Regions from separate parts of the Alsobacter sp. R-9 genome, predicted to be linked through region 1. Evidence: predicted binding sites of a transcription regulator. Region 1 holds the regulator's gene; each other region holds the start of a gene.
The links. The regulator PhoB, encoded in region 1, activates phosphate uptake and scavenging genes when phosphate is short. The targets are predictions, from matches to a motif close to TGTCATNNANCTGTCAT.

Region 2: the regulator PhoB is predicted to act here: its motif matches at 3,655-3,671, upstream of phnC (phosphonate ABC transporter ATP-binding protein).
Region 3: the regulator PhoB is predicted to act here: its motif matches at 1,247-1,263, upstream of pstS (phosphate ABC transporter substrate-binding protein PstS).

What each region holds. Positions count from the first base shown of each region.
Region 1 covers NZ_JBTSWJ010000003.1:425,006-432,044, forward strand. The annotation lists gene ACX9GQ_RS07520 (ATP-binding protein) at 1-1,060, shown strand, start outside; gene phoB (phosphate regulon transcriptional regulator PhoB) at 1,124-1,831, shown strand; gene ACX9GQ_RS07530 (hypothetical protein) at 1,911-2,396, shown strand; gene ACX9GQ_RS07535 (GcrA family cell cycle regulator) at 2,402-2,926, opposite strand; gene ACX9GQ_RS07540 (acetylornithine transaminase) at 3,275-4,489, shown strand; gene argF (ornithine carbamoyltransferase) at 4,486-5,415, shown strand; gene ACX9GQ_RS07550 (Hsp33 family molecular chaperone) at 5,423-6,412, shown strand; gene argE (acetylornithine deacetylase) at 6,428-7,039, opposite strand, start outside.
Region 2 covers NZ_JBTSWJ010000016.1:57,455-64,493, reverse strand. The annotation lists gene ACX9GQ_RS21575 (substrate-binding domain-containing protein) at 181-711, opposite strand; gene ACX9GQ_RS21570 (hypothetical protein) at 647-958, opposite strand; partial or broken gene ACX9GQ_RS21565 (arsenate reductase ArsC) at 1,091-1,623, shown strand; partial or broken gene ACX9GQ_RS21560 (aquaporin) at 1,617-2,276, shown strand; gene ACX9GQ_RS21555 (DUF1045 domain-containing protein) at 2,297-3,001, opposite strand; gene ACX9GQ_RS21550 (LbetaH domain-containing protein) at 2,994-3,611, opposite strand; gene phnC (phosphonate ABC transporter ATP-binding protein) at 3,791-4,594, shown strand; gene phnD (phosphonate ABC transporter substrate-binding protein) at 4,642-5,559, shown strand; gene phnE (phosphonate ABC transporter, permease protein PhnE) at 5,614-6,498, shown strand; gene phnE (phosphonate ABC transporter, permease protein PhnE) at 6,495-7,039, shown strand, end outside.
Region 3 covers NZ_JBTSWJ010000010.1:173,152-180,190, reverse strand. The annotation lists gene pstS (phosphate ABC transporter substrate-binding protein PstS) at 108-1,154, opposite strand; gene ACX9GQ_RS16990 (hypothetical protein) at 1,364-1,651, shown strand; gene purB (adenylosuccinate lyase) at 1,670-2,977, opposite strand; gene ACX9GQ_RS16980 (cyclase) at 3,320-3,589, shown strand; gene ACX9GQ_RS16975 (isochorismatase family protein) at 3,689-4,222, shown strand; gene nirK (copper-containing nitrite reductase) at 4,408-5,556, shown strand; gene ACX9GQ_RS16965 (formylglycine-generating enzyme family protein) at 5,695-6,576, shown strand; gene ACX9GQ_RS16960 (NAD(P)/FAD-dependent oxidoreductase) at 6,592-7,039, opposite strand, start outside.

The DNA.
Region 1 (7,039 bases):
CGGGCAGGCCCTGATGCGGGCCATCCTCGCCGCGCTGTCCGATCCGGCCATCGTCACGGATCCCGGCGGCGTCGTGCTGGCCTTCAACGCATCCGCCGGCGCGGCATGGCCGGCGCTGGCCGCCGGCCGGCCGCTCTCCTTCGCCGTTCGCTCTCCGGACGTGGTGGACGCACTGCGACGGCTGCGCGACGGGGAAACCCGCGTGATCGGTTCCTATGCGGAGCGCGTTCCCGTCGAGAAGTTCTTCGACGTGACCGCCAGCATCCTCGCGCCGGACGCCGGGCGCGGCGAGCCCTCGGCGCTGCTCCTGTTCCGCGACCGCACCGAGCAGCAGCGCCTCGACATGATGCGCGTCGACTTCGTCGCCAACGCCAGCCACGAACTGCGGACGCCGCTGGCCTCCGTCCTCGGCTTCATCGAGACGCTCCAGGGGCCGGCCCGCGACGATGCGGTGGCGAGGGAACGGTTCCTCGGCATCATGCGCGAGCAGGCCCGGCGCATGGCCCGGCTGATCGACGACCTCCTGACGCTGTCGCGGGTCGAGATGGCCGAGCATCGCCGCCCGGAGGCGCCGGTCGACCTGGGCGCCGTCGTCCGGCAGGTGATGGACACGCTGCGGCCCCTCGCGGACGACAGGGGCGTCGCCCTCGCCCTCGACCAGCGTCTCCCGGCACCGGTCGTGCCCGGCGACCGGGACGAGCTGCTGCGGGTCGTCGAGAACCTGATCGAGAACGCGATCAAGTACGGACAATCCGGCGGAAAGGTCGATGTCACGCTGGACGAGGAACCGGACGCGGGCACCGGCGGGACGGTTCGCCTGTCGGTCCGGGACTACGGGCCGGGGATCGCGCCCGAGCACGTGCCGCGCCTCACCGAGCGGTTCTATCGCGTGGACACCGGTCAGAGCAGGGTCCAGGGAGGCACGGGTCTGGGCCTTGCCCTCGTCAAGCACGTCCTCAACCGCCACCGCGGACGCCTTGTGATCGAGAGCCGCCCGGGCGAGGGCGCCACCTTCCGGGTCCTTCTTCCCTCGAGGGTCGAAGACGGCCGCGTCGGCTGACGGGTGTTATAAAAGCGTCATCCCGCAGTCATAGAAGGAACGCGTCCCAGCGGGGGTGTGACCATGGCGAGCGTGCCGCGAATCCTGATCGTCGAGGACGAGGAGCCGCTGACCCTGCTCCTGCGCTACAATCTCGAGTCGGAAGGCTATGCCGTGGAAACCGTTGCGCGCGGTGACGACGCGGAGCTGACCCTGCGCGAGACCGTTCCCGACCTTGTCCTTCTCGACTGGATGCTGCCCGGCCTGTCGGGGATCGAGCTCTGCCGCCGGCTGCGGCAGCGCCCCGAGACGCAGCGGCTTCCCGTGATCATGCTCACCGCCCGCGGAGAGGAGAGCGAGCGCGTCCGCGGCCTCGCCACCGGCGCCGACGACTACATCGTCAAGCCGTTTTCGGTGCCCGAGCTCCTCGCCCGCGTGCGGGCCCTGCTGCGCCGGGCCTCCCCCGAACGCGTCGCGAGCGTTCTGGAGGCCGGCGACATCGCGCTCGACCGCGAGACGCGGCGCGTGCGCCGGGGCGGCCGGGAACTGCACCTCGGGCCTACTGAATTCAGAATGCTGGAGTTCCTGATGGAGAAGCCGGGCCGGGTCTTCAGTCGCGCCCAGCTTCTCGACGGCGTGTGGGGCATGGACAGCGAGATCGACGAGCGCACCGTCGACGTCCATGTGGGCCGCTTGCGCAAGGCACTCAACCGTCCGCGGGAGCGTGATCCGATCCGCACGGTGCGCGGCGCCGGGTATTCCTTCGACGAGACCTTCTCCCGCCGCGCCTGAAGGGTTGCACGACGCCGCACTGTCCGGCGCGCATGGCTCCCCGCTTGGCCCGGAGGGGCGACGCGGCTACGCTCTTCCCATGTCGGAGATCCGGACCCGTCCCATCCGCCGCCCGCCGCCGGCGCGCCCGCCCGAGCGACGGCCCGCGCCCGCCATCGCCGAGGCTCTGGCGGGGATCGTCCTGCGCGTGCCGACGTCCCGCATCGCCCTGCGCCAGTCGCCGACGACCTTCTCGGTCGAGGGAACCGGTTCGCCGGGCCTCTGCTGGTTCTTCATCGGGCTCGACGTCCGCCGCGGTCGCTACGAGGTCCATGTCGAGGACGTCGAGCAGCACGGCAGCCTGCGGGGCCTGCGCCACGGCGAGCTCGAAGCGGTGCTGAGGGCACTGGTGGCGGGAGAGGTCTGGGTCGTCTCGACGGTCGATCGCCGGGCTTCACGCACGCGCATCCGCCTGCGGGAGCCCGGGCTTTCAGACTGGGTTCACCGGCGCTCGCGCTGGCTCGTGCCGCGCCGCCCCGGATACCGGCGGCAGCGCTTTGCCGACTATCGCGACGACGGCGCCTGAGCGGCCTAGTCGCGCGCGACGGTCCGGTTGCGGTCGCGGCGACGCTCCAGCGACGGCTGATAGGCGATCTGCGCGTGATAACCGCAATAGGGGGTGCCGGGCGGGGACTTCGCGCCGCAGAAGCGGAAGTCCGGCGACGTCGGGTCGCCATGCGGCCAGCGGCACATGGATTCCCGCAGCTCCATGATCGTGACCCGCTCCGACATCGGGATCACCACCTCCGGCGCGGGCGCCGGGGCCACGTGAACGACGGGGGCCGGCGTCGGCGCCGCCTTCGGGCTGAGCGCGAGGTTGCCGCGCACGGCGGGCCCGTGGCTCATCGGATGGCTGGGCGCGCGGGTGGTCTTGCGCGGCCGTGCGGCCTGCGGCGCCGGCGCCTTGGCGCGACCCGACAGTCCAAGGCGGTGCACCTTCCCGATCACGGCGTTGCGCGTCACGCCGTTTCCGAGCTCGGCGGCGATCTGGCTGGCGCTGAGACCCTGGTTCCAGAGTTTCTTCAGCAGCTCGACGCGATCGTCGTTCCAGGACATCGGCCTCATCCCCGTCTGTGTTGAGCGGCGCCTCGAATCCGCCTCCGTTCGCTCCCCCCGTTCCCCGGACGAGCGCACGCAAGATATCGATGGTTCCGTAGTTTGCCGCACCAGATGTCGTATTCGACAGGGGCGAACCTACGCCAGCCGCGGACTCCGGTGCAACCGGACAGTCCGCCGGTCCCGCGTTTTCAACAAGGATCGTGGCGCCACCGCGGCGGGGGTGCCGCGACGCTCGCGCGCAGCCGCGCGTTGACAAGAAGAAAGGCCTGCCACATTAGTTTTTCGGTCGTGCCGCCCGTGTCGGGCGGCTTTTTGATTTTGCAGGCCCGAACGAGAGACAGGACCATGGCCTCCGTGAACCAGACACCGTCGCCGCTGCTGCCAACCTTCGCGCGCGCCGAGCTGTCGTTCGAGCGAGGCGAGGGGCCGTGGCTCATCACCGATCGAGGCGACCGCTACCTCGACTTCGGCTCGGGCATCGCCGTCAACGCGCTCGGCCACGCCCACCCCCATCTCGTCGCCGCCCTGAAGGAGCAGGCGGAGAAGGTGTGGCACGTGTCCAACCTCTACCGGATCCCGGAAGGGGAACGGCTGGCGCAGCGGCTCGTCGACAACACGTTTGCCGACCACGTCTTCTTCACCAACTCCGGCGCCGAGGCGCTGGAGTGCGCGATCAAGATGGCGCGCAAGTACCACCACGCGAACGGCCATCCGGAGCGCTTCCGGATCGTCACCTTCGAGGGCGCCTTCCACGGCCGCACGCTGGCGACCATCGCAGCCGGCGGGCAGAAGAAGTACCTCGAGGGCTTCGGCCCGAAGGTCGAGGGCTTCGACCAGGTGCCGTTCGGCGACCACGAGGCGCTCAAGGCCGCCATCGGCCCGGAGACCGCTGCGATCCTCGTCGAGCCCGTGCAGGGCGAGGGCGGCGTGCGCCCCGTGCCGCCGCAATGCCTGCGCGGCCTGCGCGAGCTGTGCGACCAGCACGGCCTGCTGCTGATCTTCGACGAGGTGCAGACCGGCGTCGGGCGCACCGGCAAGCTCTTCGCGCACCAGAAGGTGGGCGTCACGCCGGACATCATGGCGATCGCCAAGGGCATCGGCGGCGGCTTCCCCGTCGGCGCCTGCCTGTCGACGCGCGAGGCCGGCAAGGGCATGACGGCAGGGGTCCACGGCACCACCTTCGGCGGCAATCCGCTGGCGATGGCGGTGGGCAACGCCGTTCTCGACGTCGTGCTGGCGCCCGGCTTCCTCGAGCATGTCGAGCGCATCGCGCTTCTCATGAAGCAGCGCCTCGCCGAGCTCAAGGACCGCCATCCCTCGATCATCGAGGAGATCCGCGGCGAGGGCCTCCTCGTCGGCATCAAGTGCCGCGTGCCGAACACGGACCTCGCCGCCGCCGCGCGGGCGGAAAAGCTGCTCACCGTGCCGGCCGGTGACAACGTGCTTCGCCTGCTGCCGCCGCTGACCATCGACGAGGCGATCGTGACCGACGCCGTCGCGCGGCTCGACCGCGCCGCGACGGCGCTGGAGGCGGCCGCGGTCAAGGGGGCGGCCGAATGACGGCGGCCCCCCGGCATTTTCTCGACCTCGCGGACTTCGACGGACAGCAGCTCCGGCGCATCGTCGATGCGTCGGCCCGTCTCAAGACGGAGCGCCGGCGCGGCCAGCGCCCCGTCGACCGCCCGCTCGAGGGCAAGACGCTCGCGATGATCTTCGACAAGCCGTCGACCCGCACGCGCGTGTCGTTCGACCTCGCCATGCGCGAGCTCGGCGGCGACACGATCATGCTCACCGGAGCCGAGATGCAACTCGGCCGTGGCGAGACGATCGGCGACACGGCCCGCGTGCTGTCGCGCTACGTCGACGCCATCGTCATCCGCATGCTTGACCAGAACGCAGTGCGCGAGCTGGCCGAGGCCGCCGACGTTCCCGTCATCAACGGCCTGACCAAGGCGTCGCATCCGTGCCAGGTGATGGCCGACGTGCTCACCTTCGAGGAGCACCAGGGCCCGATCCGCGGTCGGACCGTGGCGTGGGTCGGGGACAGCAACAACGTCCTCGCCTCCTGGGTGCATGCCGCGGCCCGCTTCGACTTCCGGCTCAACATCGCGTCCCCGGACGAACTCGCGCCGCCCGCCGACCTGCTGGCATGGGCCCGCGGGGAGGGCGCCCGCGTCGCCTACATCTCGGATCCGCACGAGGCCGTCGGCGGCGCCGACTGCGTCGTCACGGATTGCTGGGTCTCGATGGGCGACGAGGACGCGGGCCGACGCCACAACCTGCTGGCGCCCTACCAGGTCAACGCGAAGCTCATGAAGGCGGCCGGGGACAACGCCATCTTCATGCATTGCCTCCCGGCGCATCGTGGCGAGGAGGTCACCGACGAGGTCATGGACGGGCCGCAGTCGGTCGTGTTCGACGAGGCCGAGAACCGGCTCCACGCTCAGAAGGGCGTGCTGGCGTGGTGTCTCGGCGCCATCGGCTGAGACCCGCGTGAGCGCATCCGACCTGCACGCCGACCGCGACGACCGCGTCGTGCCCTTCGCCGTCGAGGCGCTGGACGCGCGCGGGCGTGTCGTGCGGCTGGGCCACCTCGTCGACCGGATCCTCGAGCGGCACGCGTACCCCTCGCCCGTCTCGCGGCTTCTCGGCGAGATGATCGCGCTGGCCGTCCTGCTGGGCACCTCCCTGAAGTTCGACGGCCGCTTCCAGTTGCAGACCCGGTCCGACGGGGCCGTCGACATGCTGGTCGTCGACTTCGAGGCCCCCGACCGGGTCCGTGCCTATGCGCGGTTCGACGCGGAGCGCCTCGCCGCGCTGCCGGACACGGCGACGCCGCCGCAGCTGCTCGGGCGCGGTCACCTTGCCCTGACCATCGACCAGGGCCCGACGATGCAGCGCTACCAGGGCATCGTCGCGCTGGACGGGCAGTCGATCGAGGAGGCGGCACACCAGTACTTCCGCCAGTCGGAGCAGATCCCCACACGGGTCCGCCTCGCCGTGGGCGAGACACTCGGCGGCGACGGCTCGGGTCACGCTTGGCGCGCCGGCGGGCTGATCGTCCAGTTCCTCCCGACCTCGCCCGAGCGGCAGCGCCAGGCCGACCTCTCGCCGGGCGATGCGCCGGAGGGGTCCGTCCTTCCCGAGGCCGCCGAGGACGACGCCTGGGTCGAGGCGAGGTTGCTCGTCGACACGGTCGAGGACCACGAGCTCGTGGATCCCACGCTCACCAGCGAGGCGCTGCTCTTCCGGCTGTTCCACGAGCGCGGGGTCCGGGTCTTCGATCCGCAACCCGTGGTCGAGCGCTGCCGATGCTCGCGCGACCGGATCCTCACGATGCTGCGCCAGTTCTCCGACGATGAACGCCGCGCGATGGTGGGCGACGACGGCCGCATCGGCATCACCTGCGAGTTCTGCTCGACGCACTACCACGTCGAGCCCGCTGACGTGGGCCTCCTGCCGGGCGATCCTCCGGCGGTGTAGACGCGCCTCTGCGCGTCAGCGGCAGGTCTCGATCAGGTCCCGCACGAAAGCGATGCCGCGCTCGATCTCGGCGAGCGTGATGTACTCGTCAGGCTGGTGGGCCTGGTCGATCGAGCCCGGGCCGCACACCACCGTCGGCAATCCGCGCCGCTGGAACTGTCCCGCCTCGGTGCCGTAGGGGACCGTGATGGTGCTGTTTCGACCGGCGAGGCGCAGCGCCAGCGTCTCCGCCGGCGAGCCTGGATCCGGCGCCAGGCCCGGTACCGAGACCTCCACGACCGTCTCGACCGAGGCCGGCCAGCCATGGGCGCGCAGCCGCGGCAGCACGTGCGCCTCCGCATGTGCCTGCAGCAGGCGCACGGCCTCCATTTCGTCGGTTCCCGGGACGCCACGCACCTCCCAGTTGAAGCTGCACAGCTTGGGCACGATGTTCCGCGCGGTGCCGCCGAAGAGCGTGCCGACATGAACGGTGGCGTAAGGCGGATCGAACCGTCCGGTCGGGTCGCCGCGCTCCCGGAACAGGTCGGCGATCCGGTCGAGCTCCACGACGAGCGCGGCTGCGCCTGAGATCGCGTTGGCGCCGAGCGCCGGCTTCGACGAATGCGACTCGTGCCCGTGCACGTGCGT
Region 2 (7,039 bases), on a different contig from region 1:
CCTTGGCGTAGACGCGGGGTTGAAGGCCGCCATCGCGGTTCAAAATCAAACCCCCGGCGCGGTGGAGCGACAGGGGACTTGATTGTCGTTGGTACGGGGGCAGGCAACTAGCGCTGTTTGCATCCGCTGAAGTCCCGCGTTCCCCGTCGGCCCGTTAGCTTCACGGGTGCGGAATGATTTTCACCTGCCGCCTTTGAATGACCTGTCGACGAAGCAATGATCGAGGATGGTTTCGCCGGTGAAGCGACCGGACCAGATCTCCTGAAGCCCCCGGACGATGGCGCTTCCGAATGAGTCGTACGGCACCCTGACCGAACTCAGCCACGGTGCGAGCCAGTTATTGAGCGGGTTCTCGTCGAAGCCGACGATGGCAATGTCTTCCGGCACGGCAACGGCTGCCCCTTGCAGAGCCTTGTGGGCGCCGTAGGCGATTAGGTCGCTGAGGCAGAACAGCCCGCGCGGCATCGGGCCAAAATTTAGGATCCGCAGCATGGACTCGTGTCCGAGGTTAAGGTGGTCGAGGCCCGTGCCCGTCTGCACCCTGTCTGCCACAACAGGATGCCCGGCATCCTTCATGGCGTCGAGAAAGCCGGCGAGGCGTTCCGCGGTCGCGGAAGACGACAGGCGGCCGTGGATGACGGCAACGTCACGGATGCCCAGGCGCAGGAAGTATTCGGCGACTTCGCCCGGCCCGATGATTGTCGATCCCAATGAACGCTGCAGTGCCCGAGACCGGGGACCGCCGGTTGACGAACAGCACCGGATCGCCCCCAGCAAGCGCCACTTCCAATTGCGGACTCGGAACGGCGCCGAGCAGCACGACGCCTCTCACCAACTGAGCACGCATTTCAAGGAGGTACTCGTCCTGTAGGTCGGCGCGGTCATGGGTGTCGCAAAGCACCATCACGTAGCCGGCCTCCCGGAGCGCCGTCTCGGCGGAAGCCGCAATGGCGGCCATGGTGGGGTTCCCGAGATTGGCGGCCAAGAGAGCCACCAGCCGGCTCTCCCGCGTAGGATTGCTGCGACGGCCACCCCGAGGTCTGCGCACCCCTCGGCGCTTCCTCCTTCGACTGCTGCCCGGAGACCATCGATGCCTGACCGTATGTTCAACGTCCTCTTCCTGTGCACCGGCAACACTGCCCGCTCCGTTCTCGCCGAGGGCATCCTGCGCAAGGACGGCGCCGGCCAGTTCCGGGCCTTCTCGGTCGGAAGCCAGCCCAAGGGCACGGTGAACCCTTTCGCCCTGAAGGTCCTCGACACCTTCGGCTACCCGACGGATGGCTACCGCTCGAAGTCGTGGAACGAGTTCGCGGGGCCGGGCGCCCCGACGATGGACTTCATCTTCACCGTCTGCGACAGCGCCGCCGGCGAAGCCTGCCCGGTGTGGCCCGGGCACCCGTCGACGGCGCACTGGGGCATCGAGGATCCGGCGACCGTGGAGGGCACGAACGTCGAGAAGGAGCGGGCGTTCGTCGAGGCGTTTCGTCTCATGCGCAACCGGATCGCCGCCTTCATCGCGCTGCCGGTGGAGAAGCTCGACGCCGCGACGCTGGGGCACGGCTGAGGGAAATCGGCCGCATGGACGGCGCATCTACGGATGCCGCGAAGGACCGCGCATCGTGACGAAGGTCGCGCTCTCCCGCAGGCTGCTCGCAGAGACCACGGGGGCAATGCTCCTTGTCGCGACCGTCGTCGGCTCGGGCATCATGGCCACGCGGCTGACCAAGGATGTCGGGCTCGCCCTGCTCGGCAACACGATCCCGACCGGCGCGATCCTCGTGGTGCTCATCCTCATGCTGGGGCCGGTGTCCGGCGCGCACTTCAATCCGGCGGTCAGTCTCGTGATGGTACTCAAGCGACGATTGTCGGGCCGCGACCTGATGCCCTACGTGACAGCGCAGATTGCAGGTGGACTCGCCGGCACGATGCTCGCCCATGCGATGTTCGAGTTGCCCCTCTGGCGATGGTCGCAGACCGTCCGGTCGGGGCCGGGACAGTGGCTGGCTGAGTTGGTGGCGACGTTCGGACTCGTCCTCGCGATCCTCGGCGTCTCGAAGCACCGGCCCGAGAGCGTTCCCCTGGCAGTGGGCCTCTACATTACCGCCGCCTACTGGTTCACGGCCTCGACGTCGTTCGCCAATCCGGCCGTGACTCTGGCGCGGGCAGCGAGCGATACCTTCGCCGGGATTGCGCCGGGCAATGTTGCTGCCTTCGTGTTCGCGCAATTCGCCGGGGCCATGGCGGCCCTGGGGTTCGGGAGCTTTCTCTTTGGCGACCGGAATCCGCGCCATGCGGATCATCCCGCCAGCGGGAATGCCTCCAGCACCGTGAAAGGCGAGCGCCGCTCGGCCTGGCGGAACATGGCAATCCGGTCGACGGTCAGGTTCGTCGGCATGACATCACGCAGTACCGCGGAGAGCGCGCTGCGCGTTGCTTCCCTTCTGGTTTCGTCGACGGCGCCGGACAGCGTCATGTGGAAACGGAACCGGTCGAGGACGTATGGGTAGCCATACCGGTCGAGATAGTCGCGTCCCCGGTCGTCGAGTTGCTCCGGCCGCCGCCGGGCCCGGTCCTCCGGCGAGAGCGGTGCCCTGAACGGCTCGAAGGCGGCGACGCACTCTGACGCCAGCGCGGATAGATCCTCCGACTGAATGAGGGGTACGAGCGCTATGAACGAACCCAGCGTTGCCACCTGGAGCGCCCCGCTGACGACTGGGCCCCGACGCCGCGCGAAGTACCGGATGGCCTCGACGAGGCCAGCCTCGGATGCTCCCTCCGCGAGGTGGAACGGAGCCTTCAGCGTGGCGTGGAAGCCGTAGCGACGCGGCTCCTGCGTCGCATCGTGCCAGCCCGCTTCTGTCCAGCCGGCGGGGATGGTCTGGGCGACAGGGCAACCGGAATAGGCGTCGTAGCCGATCAGCGCGCTCGCCGTCGTCCAGAGCGGATCGGACGGTGCCGGAGCGTAGTAGATCGCGTAGCGCGGAGATGCGGCCTCACCCACCGTGCTTCTCCAGGAAGGCCTCGGCGTCGAGGCTTCTGAATTCGGCCAGCGCACCGCGAAGCGCCTCGTGCTCCCAGTCCCACCAGGCCAGCGCCATCATGCGCTCAGCGACGGCCTCGGAGAAGCGGCGGCGCACGACCCGCGCCGGATTGCCCGCAACGATCGTGTAGGGGGCGACATCCTTCGTCACCACAGCGCCGGCGGCCACTACCGCGCCCGTACCGATGGAGCGACCGGCAAGCACGACGGCGCCATGGCCGATCCAGACGTCGTGTCCAATCGTCACGCCGTGGCTGCGTCGCCAGTCGAAGAACGAGGCCTCGTCCTGCTCCCCCGCGAAGTAGGCCGAGGCGCGGTAGGTGAAGTGGGACTGGCTCGCCCGGTGCATCGGGTGGTTGCCCGGGTTGATCCGCGTCATCGCGGCGATCGAGCAGAACTTGCCCACGGTTGCGTAGATGATGTCGCTGTCGTGGACGACGTAAGAGTAGTCGCCGAACGTCGTCTCCACGAGGCTGGTTCTCGCCCCCACCTCGGTGTAGCGCCCCAGCCGGCTGTCGCGGACCGTAGCAGTCGGATGGATGAGCGGGTCGAGCCCCAGCACCTTGCCCATGGCGTCCTCTCGAAACGGATCGATCCTCCTGTCGCAAGCAGCCATGACGCTCGCGTGACGGCGTCGTCCACAGCGCAACCGTCTGGCGCGCCACGGCTTCGTGTCGCGGACTGGCATGTCACGAGAACGTTGCCGGCCGGGACTAAAAATGCGCCAGCCGACGAAGCTGGAGGCAATGCATGCTGGTCATCGATGGACTGACACGGCGTTTCGGAAACAAGGCGGCCGTGGACGACGTCTCGCTGACGATCGAGCCGGGTTCGTTCGTCGGCGTCATCGGTCGCTCGGGCGCCGGCAAGTCCACCCTGCTTCGGATGATCAACCGTCTCGTCGACCCATCGCAGGGAACGATCCGTGCGGCGGGGACAGACATCACCGCGCTCAAGGGGCAGATGCTGCGCGACTGGCGCGCCGACTGCGCGATGATCTTCCAGCAGTTCAATCTCGTCGGGCGTCTCGACGTCCTGACCAACGTCCTGATGGGCCGGCTGAACAAGGTGCCGACCCTCAACGCCATGCTGCGGTTGTGGAGCGCGGAGGACCGCGCCGTCGCCCTGGCGGCCATGGAGATGCTGGACATCGCCGCGCTCGCCGCGCAGCGGGCCGACAGTCTCTCGGGCGGTCAGCAGCAGCGCGTGGCCATTGCACGCGCGCTGGTGCAGGAGCCGTCGATGATCCTCGCCGACGAGCCCATCGCCTCGCTCGATCCGCGCAACACGCGGATCGTCATGGATGCGCTCCTGCGCATCAACAAGCACTTCGGCATCACCGTCATCTGCAACCTGCACTCGCTCGACCTGGCGCGCTCCTACTGCGACCGCCTCGTCGGGATGTCCTCGGGCCGGATCGTGTTCGACGGGGCCCCCGTGGCGCTCACGGACGAGGTCGCCCGGGAGCTTTACGGGCTGGAAGCCGGAGACGTGATGGACCAGCCCGAACCCGCGGTTCGCACCCCTGCCGGAGTGGTGACCGCGGCCGCCTGAAGCAGCCCGCCTTCGAAGACCCATCAACCTGAACACTGGAGACAGCCATGATCAGCCGTCGCATGACGATCGCGTGCGGCCTCGCCGCAGCGACCGTTCTGACCGCACCCGCCGCCTTCGCCCAGGACTGGAAGGCGAAGTATCCCGAGATCACCTTCGCCTACATTCCGGCGGAGAACGCCGGCGGCGTGACCGAGCGCGTCGGTCCTTGGATGGAATGCCTGTCGCAGCAGATCGGCGTTCCGGTGAAGCTGCGCATCGCCAACGACTACGCGGCGGTGATCGAGGGGCAGCGGGCCGGCAACATCCACATCGGATATTATGGCCCGTCTTCCTACGCCCGCGCCTATATGACCGGCGTGAAGATCGAACCCTTCGCCATCGAGGTGAGCCAGGGCGGCGTGAAGGGCTACTACTCCGTCTTCTACGTGAAGAAGGACTCGCCCTACCAGAAGCTCGAGGATCTGAAGGGCAAGAACCTTGGTCTCGTGGACCCGAACTCGACTTCGGGCAACAACGTGCCGCGCTTCGCCCTCAACGCGATGAAGATCGACCCCGACCAGTTCTTCGGGAAGGTCGTCTACACCGGAAGCCACGAGAACGCGGTGCTGGCACTCGCGCAGGGCACCGTCGACGTCGCCGCCAACTGGTGGAATGCCGAGAACGACAGCAACCTGACCCGCATGGCGACGAAAGGCATGGCGAAGAAGGACGACTTCCGCGTCATCTACCGCTCGGAGATGATCGTGAACTCGCCGCTCGCCTATCTCTCCGACATGCCGGCGGACCTGAAGGCGAAGATCCGCCAGGCCGTGTTCGACAGCCCGAAGATCTGCAAGGCGGCCTTCGAGAAGCTCTCTGACGGCAAGAACGAGCCCTTCCAGCCGACCGACCACAAGGCCTACGAGCCGATCGTCGAGCTGAACAAGTTCGTCGACGAGCTGCGCAAGAAGAAGTCCTCCTGATCGGCCGCCCGGGGCGCCCCAGGCGCCCCGGGCTACCTGCTGGAAGAGGCCCCCGTGGCGACCACCGTTCCACAGCTTCCGGACGCGCAACTGCGGCCGCTGCAGCGCGCCTACGACGAGGCCGTCGCCGCGAAGCGCTGGCGCCTCGCACTCGGCGGCGTCGTGCTCGTGATGCTGGTCGTGGTGTCCGGGATCGTCGGCGAGGTCGACCTCGGCACGCTCGTCGCCAAGATCGGCAACTTCACCAACTACATCGGCCGCATCTTCCGCCTCGACAACGGCGCGCTGGTCTTCACCGACCCGGCGGAGTGGTTCTGGGGGCTGACGAAGTGGCTTCGCCTGATGGGCGAGACGCTGCTCATCGCCTACCTCGGCACGATCCTCGGGGCCGTCGGCGCGTTCCTGCTCTGCTTCTCCGCCGCCGCCAACCTCGCCCGCTCGACATGGGGCAGGATCGTGACGCGACGCGTCCTCGAATTCTGCCGGACGGTGCCCGAGATCGTCTTCGCCCTGATCTTCGTCGTCGCCTTCGGCCTCGGGCCATTGCCGGGCATCCTCGCCTTAACGATCCATTCGCTCGGCGCGCTCGGCAAGCTGTTCTCCGAAGTCGTCGAGAACATCGACATGAAGCCGGTCGAGGGTGTGCGGTCCACCGGCGCGACCTGGGCCGAGACGGTCCGGTTCGCGGTGGTGCCGCAGGTGCTCTCCAACTTCGCGAGCTACACGCTGCTGCGCTTCGAGATCAATGTCCGCGGGGCCGCGGTGATGGGCTTCGTCGGCGCCGGCGGGATCGGCCAGGACCTCGTCGAGGCGATCCGCAAGTTCTACTACTCGGACGTCAGCGCGATCCTGCTTCTCATTGTCGCCACCGTCGTCATCATCGACCTCGTCACCGAGCGCATCCGCCACGCGCTTCTGGGCTGGGAGGCACGGCCATGAAGGCGTCGATGCTCCTGCCGGACGCCTCGACCCGCGCCCGCCTCGAACGGGCCTATCCGCAGGCCTCCCGGCCGGACTGGCGGACGCGGGCCTTCGTCGTCGGCACGGTCGCCGCGCTCGCGGGCCTCTTCGTCGTCGGCTTCGCCACGCTCGGCGTGTCGTGGCATCGCGTGTTCACGGGCATCGGGGAATTGGGCCGGTTCGTCGTCATGATGATGCCGCCGGCGCCCGAGAGCTGGGCGCGATTCCTCGTCTATCTCCACTCGCTCGCCCAGACGCTCGCCATCGCGTTCCTGGGAACGCTGCTGGCCGCCATCCTCGCCTTCCCGCTTGGCTTCCTCGCGGCGCGCAACGTCGTGCCGCTGTGGCTGGCCCGCTTCGTGACGCGGCGCTCGCTCGACACCGTGCGCAGCGTCGACACGCTCATCTGGGCGTTGGTGTGGATTAACGTCGTCGGGCTGGGGCCCTTCGCGGGGATCCTGGCGATCATGACGTCGGACATCGGCGCCTTCGGCAAGCTCTTCTCCGAGGCGATCGAGGC
Region 3 (7,039 bases), on a different contig from region 1:
TCCTTGGCGCCGAGCCGGCCCGTCCGGCAGGAGCGGCCGCCCGGCGCGGGGGCGGACGCGAGAGGGGAGGGCGCGCCTGGCGCGCCCTCCCTAGCCTATTTTTCGATTCAGTTGGTGACCGCGAGGACCGGCTTGTTGCCGCTGTCGACGATCTGGCCCCAGCTCGCCTCGACCGCCTTCACGACCGTCTCCGGCATCGGGATGTAGTCGAGCTCCTCGGCCAGCTTGTCGCCCTTGCGGTAGGCCCAGTCGAAGAACTTCAGGGCCTCGCGGGCGGCGTTGGCGTCCTTCGGCTGCTTCGGCATGAGGATGAAGGTCGGCACCGTCATCGGCCAGCTCTCGGCGCCCGGCTGGTCGTTGAGCGAGATGCCGAAGCCCGGCGCGCTGGTCCAGTCGGCGTTCGATGCCGCCGCCACGAAGCTCTTCAGCTCAGGGGAAACGGCCTTGCCGTCCTTGTTGATCATCCGCGTGTGCGACAGCTTGTTCTGCTTCGCGTAGGCGAACTCGACGTAGCCGATGGAGCCCTTCGTCTGGGCGACGTTGGCGGCGACGCCCTCGTTGCCCTTGGCGCCGAGGCCGACCGGCCACTCGACCGCCGTGCCGACGCCGACCTTCGACTTGAAGTCAGGGCTGACGCGGGCGAGATAGTCCGTGAAGTTGAACGTCGTGCCCGAGCCGTCGGAGCGCCGCACCGGCAGGATCGGCTGCGCCGGCAGGGTCACGCCGGGGTTCAGCTTGGCGATCGCCGCGTCGTTCCAGGTCTTCACCTCGCCCAGGTAGATCCTCGCGACCGTCGCGCCGTCGAGCACGAGCTGGCCGGGGGCGATGCCTTCGACGTTCACGATCGGCACGATGCCGCCCATGACCATCGGGAACTGGACGAGGCCCGACTTGTCGAGGTCGGCGCCCTTCAGCGGCGCGTCGGTGGCGCCGAAGGTGACGGTGCGGGCCTGGATCTGCTTCACGCCGGCGCCCGAGCCGATCGACTGGTAGTTGAGCCCGAGACCCGTCTCCTTCTTGTAGGCATCGGCCCACTTCGCATAGACGGGGTAGGGGAAGGTCGCGCCTGCGCCGGAGATGTCGGCGGCGACGGCGGGCGTCACATACGCCGCGGCGGCGATGCCGGCGGCCATGACGAGAGACTGGAGCTTCACGGGGCTCTCCCTGTTTGGTGTCCGCACGGGCCGGGCCCGTGCCTTGGCGGAACCAACCTGCCCCGCCGACGCCACCTGCCTATGACGCGTCGATGACACCTGCATGACACCGTCGTCCCATCGGCGGTGACGCTTCCTTGAGCATTCGCGCGCAGCATGCGGACGCCGGTCGTCGCGGTCGCGGGCACCGGGGCGTCCCGGGGATCCCGATGCTGCAATCCATCGTCCCGCACCTTGCCTTCGCGATTTCGCTGGCCGCCCTGCTCGCCTACCTGCCGCTGCAGGTGATGACGCTCAGGCGATATGGCGGGTGGGCGTGGACGGCCGCAGCCCTGCCGCTCGTGGGGATCGTGACGCTGGCACTGATCCTCTTCGCGCAGGGCGCGAACCTCTGGCCGCTCACGCTCTTCCTGGGCGCGATGGCGGGGACCGGCTGGCTGCTGGTCCTCGCCTTTGTCCACAGGATCGTGCGCGGCAGCTGGTTCGGCGGCTCCTGAAGGAGCCGCTCCGCCGCCTTAAGCCTCGGCGAACACGCGGCGGAAGATCGTGTCCACGTGCTTGAGGTGGTAGCCGAGGTCGAAGAGCTCCTCGAGCTCGGCGTTCGTCAGGCGCGACGACACGTCGGGATCGGCCTTCAGCAGCGTCAGGAAGTCGCCTTCGCCGCGCCAGACCGGCATGGCGTTGCGCTGGACGAGCCGGTAGGCGTCCTCGCGGGAGACGCCCTTCTGCGTCAGTGCCAGCAGCACGCGCTGCGAGTGCACGAGCCCGCCGAGCCGGTCGAGGTTCTTCTGCATGTTCTGCGGATACACGACCAGCTTGTCGATGACGCCCGTGAGCCGCGCGAGCGCGAAGTCGAGCGTCACCGTCGCGTCCGGCCCCACCATGCGCTCGACCGACGAGTGGGAGATGTCCCGCTCGTGCCAGAGCGCCACGTTCTCCATGGCGGGCAGGGCGTAGGCGCGCACCATGCGGGCGAGGCCTGTCAGGTTCTCGGTGAGGACGGGATTGCGCTTGTGCGGCATCGCCGAGGAGCCCTTCTGGCCCTCGGAGAAGAACTCCTCCGCCTCGTAGACCTCCGAGCGCTGCAGGTGCCGGATCTCGATCGCCAGCCGCTCCACGGACGATGCGATCACGCCGAGCGTCGCGAAGAACATCGCATGGCGGTCGCGCGGGATGATCTGCGTGGACACCGGCTCCGGGGTGAGGCCCATCGCCTTCGCCACGTGCTCCTCCACCCGAGGGTCGACGTTGGCGAAGGTGCCGATCGCGCCCGAGATGGCGCAGGTGGCCACCTCCGCGCGCGCGGCGACCAGCCGCTGCCGCGCCCGCTGGAACTCGGCATGCGCGTAGGCGAGCTTCACGCCGAAGGTGGTCGGCTCGGCGTGGATGCCGTGCGAGCGGCCGATCGTCGGCGTCATCCTGTACTCGAAGGCCCGACGCCGCAGCGCCGCCAGCAGCGCGTCCAGATCCGCGATCAGCAGGTCCGCCGCACGGGTGAGCTGCACGGCGAGGCAGGTGTCCAGCACGTCCGAGGAGGTCATACCCTGGTGGACGAAGCGGGAATCCGGGCCGATGAACTCGCCGAGATGGGTGAGGAAGGCGATGACGTCGTGCTTCGTCTCGCGCTCGATGGCGTCGATGCGGGCCACGTCGAAGGTGGCCGAGCCGCCCTTCTCCCAGATCGTCCTCGCCGCCTCCTTCGGGATCACGCCGAGGTCGGCGAGCGCGTCGCAGGCATGGGCCTCGATCTCGAACCAGATCCGGAAACGGGTCTCGGGCGACCAGATGGCGACCATCTCGGGGCGGCTGTAGCGCGGGATCAACGATCTTCTCCGTCGGCGCGAAGGGTCGGACGCTTCCGCTCCGGCGGAAGTCATGACGGGCCACGCTCTCCGCAGTGCGGCGGGTCGGAACCGGGGTGGCGACCCTGAAAGCGTGCGGTGATCGCTATTGGATGGCCGTGCTCAATGCAAGCCGCACCAGCCAGAGCAGCCAATCCGGCTCAGTCCGGTCCGGATCGTGGCGGCCGATGGAAGGCCATCGCCGGACCAAACAACCTTGAGCTGCACTTTCGCGTGACCTGTCTTGTATCGGGAAAATCCCTCGCATTAACTCGCATGTGAACCCGCCCGAAGCGCTGGCGGGTCAGGGGAGAGGGGGATGTCATGGTCACGCTGTTCGTGAGGCACAAGGTTGCCGACTACGCCGCCTGGCGGAAGGTCTACGACGAGTTCCACAGGTCGCCCGCGACGAAGGACGTCCTGGCGCAGAGCGTCCACGTGGCGGTCGATGATCCGCTCGACGTCACCGTGACGCACGACTTCGAGACCCTCGCCGTCGCCCAGGCCTTCCTGGGCAGCGAAATCCTCAAGTCGACCATGGGCCGCGCCGGTGTGGCCGGCCCGCCGACGATCTGGATCACGCGCAAGAGCTGAGGGCGGCGCACCGCCGGTCGAGGGTCGGCGGCACCAGTTTCCGCGAGGCGGCGGGAGGCTCTAGAGTGGGCCGCCCTGTCGCCTGCCGGAGCCATTGCCATGCCCATCCTCGCCAGCGCCACGTCGCAGCTCCTCCTCATCGACCTGCAGGTCCGGCTCGTTCCGGCCATCCACGCGGGCGACCGGATGGTGGCGCAGGCCGCGCGGCTCGTGGCGGCGGCACGGCTTTTCGACGTGCCCGTCACGGCGACGGAGCAGTATCCCGCCGGCCTTGGCCGCACGGTGCCGGAGATCGACGTCTCGGGTGCATCCGTCCTGGAGAAGATGACGTTCGACTCGGGCGCGGCGCCCGGTTTCGAGGAACTCCTCTCGCCGGGTCGCACCCTCGTCGTCGGCGGCTGCGAGGCGCATGTGTGCGTCCTTCAGACCGTGCTCGGCCTGCTCGCCGGCGGGCGCCGGGTGGCCGTCGTCGCCGACGCCATCGGCTCCCGACATCCCGCCAATCACGAGGCCGCGCTCGAACGGATGGCGCGCCATGGCGCGGACATCGTCACCACCGAGATGGTGATCTTCGAGTGGCTCGGCGCCGCCACCCATCCGGCATTCAAGCCAGCGATGGCGCTGGTGAAGTAGCGCCCGTCGGCGTCTTCCGGCGCGCGCCCTTCAGATCGGCGAGGTCTTGGCTGGCCGGCTGGACGGAAAAGGCCCGCGCGGCGCCGACCGCGTGATTGTTTGCGTCGCAACAAAGAGGGTTTTCGGGTTCGGGAGCAAGGTCCGGTTCGTCAACGGAACAAACGCCTCGAACAACGGAGACCACGATGTTCACCCGCCGCGCCCTGATGGCCGCCGCCGCCCTCTCCGCCCTCGCCGCCGGCGTGCCGGCCCTGGCTGCGGACGACCTCTCCAAGCTTCCGCGCGAGAAGGTCGAGCTCGTTGCACCGCCCTTCATCCACGCCCACGAGCAGGCCACGAAGGCCGGCCCGAAGGTCATCCAGTTCAAGATGACGATCCAGGAGAAGGAACTCGTCATCGACAATGAAGGCACCAAGGTCCAGGCCATGACCTTCGATGGCTCGGTCCCCGGCCCGATGATGGTCGTCCACGAGAACGACTACGTCGAGCTGACGCTGGTCAATCCCGAGACCAACATGATGGCCCACAACATCGACTTCCACTCCGCCACGGGCGGGCTGGGCGGCGGTGAGCTGACCCTCATCAACCCCGGCGAGCAGGTGGTCCTGCGCTGGAAGGCGACTCGGACCGGCGTGTTCGTCTATCACTGCGCCCCCGGCGGCGCGATGATCCCGTGGCACGTGGTGTCGGGCATGAGCGGCGCCGTGATGGTGCTGCCGCGGGATGGCCTGAAGGACGGCGACGGCAAGCCCGTCACCTACGACCGGGCCTACTACATCGGCGAGCAGGACTTCTACGTGCCGCGCGACGAGAAGGGCAAGTTCAAGCACTACGAGAGCGCCGGCGAGGCCTATCCCGATGCCCTCGAGGTGATGCGCAAGCTGACCCCCACCCACGTCGTGTTCAACGGCCGGGCGGGCGCGCTGACGGGCAAGAACGCCCTTCAGGCGAAGGTCGGCGAGCGGGTCCTCATCGTCCACAGCCAGGCCAACCGCGACAGCCGCCCGCATCTCATCGGCGGTCACGGCGACGCGGTGTGGGAGACGGGCAAGTTCGCCAACCGGCCGGAGAAGGATCTCGAGACCTGGTTCATCCGCGGCGGCTCCGCGGGGGCGGCGCTCTACACCTTCCTGCAGCCCGGCATCTACGCCTACGTCACCCACAACCTCATCGAGGCGGTGGAACTGGGCGCCACGGCCCACTTCAAGGTCGACGGACAGTGGAATGACGACCTGATGAAGCAGGTCAGCCCTCCCGGCCCCATCGGAGGCAACGCCCGGACCGGCATGCTCGAGACGGCTCCCGCCAAGGCGGGGCACGGAATGGCCCACTGACGGGTCCTGACCCGGCGGCCGAAGGCGGCAGACCCCTCCATCCCGGAGCTGCCTGATGCCGCCGCCCAAGGAACGGCCCGCCCCTCCCGGCGGGCCGTTTCCTCAAGAACCGAAGCCAGAATTCCCGTGGAGACGACGATGCTTCTCCTGGTCCAAGGCAAGATCGCCCTGAAGGCGGCCCTCGTCGCCGCCCCCCTGCTCGCCGCAGCCGGCTACGCGCTGCCGCAGCGGGATGCCGCGAACCGCGACGCCGTGGCCGTGGTGCACGTGCCGGCGGCCCGCTTCGCCCACCGCCTCGCCGGCGACTTCGCGCGCGACGGGCGTCCGGTGAACGCGCCGGTCCGCGAGGTCGCAGTCGGGGCGTTCGCCATGATGGCCACGCAGGTCAGTGCCGCCGACTACGAGCTTTGCGTCGCCGACAGCGCCTGCGCCCGCCGCGCGACGAAAGACGCGGCCCGCGACGACCGCCCCGTGACGGGCGTCAGCCACCAGGATGCGATCGCCTATGCGGCATGGTTCTCCCGGCGCACCGGCCAGTCCTGGCGGCTGCCGACCGAAGCCGAGTGGGCGCACGCGGCGGGGTCCCGCTTCGCGGACGACGCCGTCGCCGCGGACGACGGGGCCGATGCCTTCACCCGGCGCTGGCTCGCCAAGTACGAGCAGGAATCGCTTCGCGCACCCACCGAGAGCAAGGCCGCCCAGCCGTTCGGGCATTTCGGGCTCAACGAGCGCGGAATCGCCGACCTTGCCGGCAACGTCTGGGAGTGGACGGACAGCTGCTTCGTCCGCCAGCCCGTCGACGGGGCGGGGGAGCTGACCGGCACCCCCACCGTCAACTGCGGCGTACGAGTTGTGGCGGGCGCTCACAGGGCCTACGTCACCGACTTCATCCGCGACGCCCGCGCCGGAGGCTGCGCCGTCGGCGTCCCGCCGGCGAACCTCGGCTTCCGCCTCGTCCGCGACGAGGAGACGATGGTGGCCCGCGTCGTGACCCGCTTGCGCCGCGCCATCGGCGCCTGAAGCGCCCGTTGCCCGTCAGAAGCGGGCGGCGCTGTAGGGCGTCGGGTCAATGAACGGCTTCTCGCCGCTGATCATCTCGGCGATGAGCCGGCCGGTCACCGCCCCGAGCGTCAGCCCGTGGTGGGCATGGCCGAAGGCGAACCAGACACCCTTGTGGCGGGGCGCGGGGCCGATCACCGGCAGCATGTCGGGGGTGCAGGGCCGGTTGCCCATCCACGGCTTGGCGTCGAGCCGGGTCTCGAGCGGGAAGAGCTTGCGCGCGACCGGCTCGACCTTGGCGAACTGGACCGGCGTCGGCGGCGCGTCGCGCAGCGCGAACTCGGCCCCCGTGGTGAGCCGGATGCCGCGGTTCATGGGCGCCAGCACGTAGCCGACGTCGGCATCGAGCACCGCGTGGTTGAGCACCGCGTTGCCCGCCGGGCGATAGTGCATGTGGTAGCCGCGCTTCACGCCCATCGGCAGG